DNA from 2 places in the Vibrio sp. AK197 genome. Region 1 is predicted to be linked to the other one. Evidence: riboswitches for the same ligand, from Rfam matches in the RefSeq annotation. Region 1 holds a riboswitch; the other holds the start of a gene.
The links. A riboswitch is a leader RNA that binds a small molecule or an ion and turns the genes downstream of it on or off. The one in region 1 is predicted to bind lysine.
Positions count from the first base shown of each region.

Region 1 (2,208 bases):
CGTTCCCCATGAGGTGCCGGTTGAAAAAGCCATTAACCCAGAGAGCAGGAATAAAATCACAGGTAACCATTGAGTACCAATATTTCCTTGTGCAAGTGTCGACAGGTAGCTACCGGTTTTCATATCACCAATAATGGAACCTATCGTCCAAGCAAAAAGCAAGATCAATATGGCACCAAACATGGACTTCGCACCGACCCAGAGGGTATGTAAAATAGCATTTAGCGCGATTTTTTGCTTGAACACCGTCAATAGTGCGATGGCTAAACCAACAACACCACCATAGATCAGTGATGTACCGACATCAGTATTTTCAAATGCGCCCAAAATATTAAAGCCAAGCCCATCTGAGGCAAGAGCTTGCGCTCCGGTGTACATCATGGCAATGACTGTCGCGACAATAAGGAAGACGATCGGTAACACCAAGTCCGACACTTTGCCATTTTCACTTTCAACAATATCAAGCTCTTCAGTGAGATCGCGCGCTTCCTCACTCACTTCATTCTCTTTATCGTATCCTCGCCCTTGAGACGCAGAAATCTCGTGTTCGCGCATTTTACCAATATCGAGACCAAACCAGGCGACAGCAAACACCATAAGCAATGCAAAGATGGCGTAGAAGTTCATCGGTACAATACGTAAATACGCACCTAGTGCTGAATATTCCGTCACGCCATGCGCAACCAGAATGCCACTGATGATGGTCATGATGTAAGCGCCCCAACTAGATGCGGGCATGATGACGCACATTGGCGCGGCGGTGGAGTCAAGAATATAAGCCAGTTTAGAGCGAGAAACATAAAAGCGGTCAGTCACTGGGCGTGAAATCGCACCAACGGCCAAGCTGTTAAAGTAGTCGTCAATAAAAATAAACACGCCTAGAAAAGCTGCTAGCAGCTTTGAGCCGCGTTTACTTTTTACTCGTGACTGAGCCCATGCAGCAAAAGCGCGTGTGCCGCCAGACAATGCGAGCAAGGCCGTCATCATTCCCAATAGAATCAGAAAACCGACTATACTCATATTCCAGCTATTAATACTACCGTCTTCGATGAACACGGCTTTCACCGTGGTACCGACATAGTGAGCGGTAGAAGAAAGTGTGAATCCCGTGAGCAACAACGCCCCTAAAAGAATCCCCACTCCAAGAGAAAGTAATACACGACGTGTGACAATCGCCAAGCTCAATGCAACCAATGGTGGCAACAAGGACATCGGCGAAGAAGCAAAATCAATTAAATTCATGATCTTCAAAAACCAGTTAGATTGGCTAGAGATCTACTGCAGACAATACGAGATGAAAACAAAACGTCATTGTTGATAATAAGCGAAAGGTAAGCGAATGCTGAACCCACACCCTACAGTAGCGCTCCATAGTTTTAAAATAATAGACTATGGCAGTGGTGCACCTATTCGCTGCACCCCCAGCCTATATCCCTGATAAAGATATAGACTTCGGCGAAAAGACCTTTAACTGTTATTCATTGGCATCACCCCAATAACAGCGACTCTTTCAGTTCGCGCCTCTACCGCTCATGCAAAAGATTATACCTTAGTGCTAGTCAAAAACAGCACAATACAACCCTGCATGAGCATTAGGTGGCGGCCATTTTACTCATTTAGAGAGCTATTGCAACACAACATCCCAAAAGCCGATTTACGTATCGAATCACAATTTAAATAGAGAAATTGCATGTAACACGTAAGTTTATGAGTAAAATGTCATAACAAGAGATTCAAATGAATTAATTCTGAATATCTACGCTAAGGTTAATTATTACATTTTTAAACAAAATATTTGTAAAATAGCTTTCGATAAATATCTATTATAGAAGAATTACTAATCAATATTTTGAACTTTATTAACCCAATTGCAGTCAGATATAGAGATCACAAAATCTGCAAACTCTAAAAAATTTAAATATTATTGACAGTAGAATATTGTATTAGTTAACTTTGCAGATTAATATCTATATATAAACTCAATTCAGTAGGTATGAACAATGTCGGAACTGACAAAAACACTTTTAAATATTCGTAGTCTTCGTGCCTTTGCTCGTGATTTAACAATGGAGCAATTGGAAGAAGCTTTAGATAAACTCACTATTGTTGTTGAAGAACGTAAAGAACAAGAAGAAGCAGAACTTGCTGAAAAAGCAGAGCAAGAAGCAAAACTTGCCGCTATTGCTGAGCAAATTGCTCAAGACGGAA
Region 1 is NZ_CP096430.1:1,310,080-1,312,287, reverse strand. Features, by position in the region: gene M1D72_RS13305 (Na+/H+ antiporter NhaC family protein) at 1-1,242, opposite strand, end outside; lysine riboswitch at 1,354-1,534, opposite strand; gene M1D72_RS13300 (H-NS family histone-like protein) at 2,001-2,208, shown strand, end outside.

Region 2 (2,208 bases), 1.0 Mb from region 1:
AGTCTTCTAGGGTACCGAACACTTGTTTTGCATGCCCACGATTACTGCTCATATTGTTACCAATCAGGGCGACCAAGCTTAGGTTTTGTTCGACATCAACGGTACATAACTCTTCAAGCTCCTCGCGTGCGGCTTGCGGAAGTTGAGGGGCGCCACCCGCAGTGCCTGTTTTGTCGAGTGTCAGAGAGACACTGATTTCTGAGGTTGTAATTAAATCGACCGAAACTTTGTGCTTGGCTAAAATTTCAAACACTTTGGCCAGGAAGCCATAGGCTTGGAACATTTTCGCACTGTGCAGCGTAATCATGGTCTGATTGGTACGAAGCGCAAGAGCACGAAATAGTGGGGAGCTCTCGACTTTACGGCGAATCCATGTTCCTCCGTTGTCCGGTTCTTTAGAGGAACCAACAAATACCGGAATATCGTGGCGCAGCGCAGGTAACAGCGTGGAAGGGTGCAGAATCTTGGCGCCAAAGTTGGCCATCTCTGAGGCTTCACTAAAGCTGATCTCAGGGATCGGTGTCGCTTTAGGGGCGATACGTGGATCGGTCGTGTAAATCCCTGGTACGTCAGTCCAAATCTCTAGCCCGCTAGATTTTACACCTTCAGCAATTAATGCGGCGCTGTAGTCACTGCCGCCACGGCCAAGTGTCGTAGTATTGCCTTCCTCATCACTTCCAATAAAGCCTTGAGTGATCACAACATGCTGCTGGCAAAGCGGCACCAACTTTTCTTGAGCCAATTGACTGATGGCTTCGAGTTGTGGCTCAGCTTGACCATAATCACTGTCGGTTCGCAGGACATCACGAATATCAAAGCGCATTGCGTCGATTCCACGCTCACGCATTAACTGAGTGAGAATATGTGTCGACATTAGCTCACCACAAGCAACAAGGTGATCGGTCAGTTTGGTGCTGGCTTGGATTGATGCTGCTTCCGCAAGGCTAGTAATGGTATCGAGAATCGTATAGACCTCGGCCGCAGTTTCGGCGGCATCCTTAAGCTGAGATAAAATGGTGTCGTGGATGTTGGCGAGTTTCTGTAACAGTTCAGCTCGGCGTTCTTGTTCGCTGACTCCGTTAGCGAGTTCAACCAAAAGGTTGGTGACACCAGAGCATGCACTGCTGACAACAAGTTTGGTGTTTGGATTGGCTTCGATAATGGCCGCACAACGGCTCATTGCTTCAAAGTTAGCGACGCTGGTTCCGCCAAATTTGGCAACGTTAAATGCGCTCACTGTAGGTCTCCCATGGCTTCCAAAAAGAATCAATAATCGATTACGAATAGAGTAATCAAACGTCCTGTCGATGAAGAGAGTGCTAGAGCAAAAAGAGAGGTTTAAAGATTTGAATAGTGACCTCAGAAGCCCTTCATCAGATAGCACTGATGACAGTTGCTGGGATTCAACCCAAGTCAACCGACAAACCAAATCCACATCTCTGGTTCATCTCGGCACTGCTCTCCCTCGATATGATGTATTGGAGTTGTGGCTCCACGTCATACCTACCTAGGCAGTGCTCCTCTTCTGCATAAAAATGCTTAGCCATTGAACGTTGTTATGGAACGAATGTCAATCAGTAATTATTGCGGTAACAACAATACATGGCGGCGTGTGCTAACTGGTTAGACCACTATACCTTTGGCCAATTGCTCAAGGAATAAAATTGGATTAAGGTAGCCTTCCCCCAGTCATTATTTGCAAAGGAATTCTCATGACGATTCACAGTTTTCTGCCCCCTCATCGCACCTTGATGGGACCTGGTCCTTCTGATATTTCACCTCGTGTATTACAGGCGCTAAGTCGCCCAACCATTGGTCACTTAGACCCGCTATTTATCGGCATGATGGATGAATTAAAACAACTGCTGAAATACGCTTTCCAAACGGAAAATGCCTTCACTATCGCAGTCTCTGCACCGGGTAGTGCCGGGATGGAGGCTTGCTTTACCAACTTAATCGAACCGGGAGACAAAGTGTTGGTTTGCCGTAATGGTGTGTTTGGCGAGCGCATGCGTGAAAATGTGGTTCGTGCCGGTGGTGTACCCGTTGTGGTCGATGACCCTTGGGGAGCGCCAGTATGCGTGGGGAAAGTGGCACAAGCGTTGGAGGCGGAATCGGATATTAAACTGTTGGCTTTTGTTCATGCAGAAACCTCAACAGGTGCTTTATCTGACGCGAAGGCGCTTGGCGCTTTAGCGCAAAAGCACG
Region 2 is NZ_CP096430.1:280,601-282,808, forward strand. Features, by position in the region: gene lysC (lysine-sensitive aspartokinase 3) at 1-1,237, opposite strand, end outside; lysine riboswitch at 1,356-1,533, opposite strand; gene M1D72_RS08500 (pyridoxal-phosphate-dependent aminotransferase family protein) at 1,713-2,208, shown strand, end outside.
Region 2: it holds a riboswitch for lysine, as region 1 does, so the genes downstream of both, lysC (lysine-sensitive aspartokinase 3) here and M1D72_RS13305 (Na+/H+ antiporter NhaC family protein) in region 1, are expected to answer to the same signal.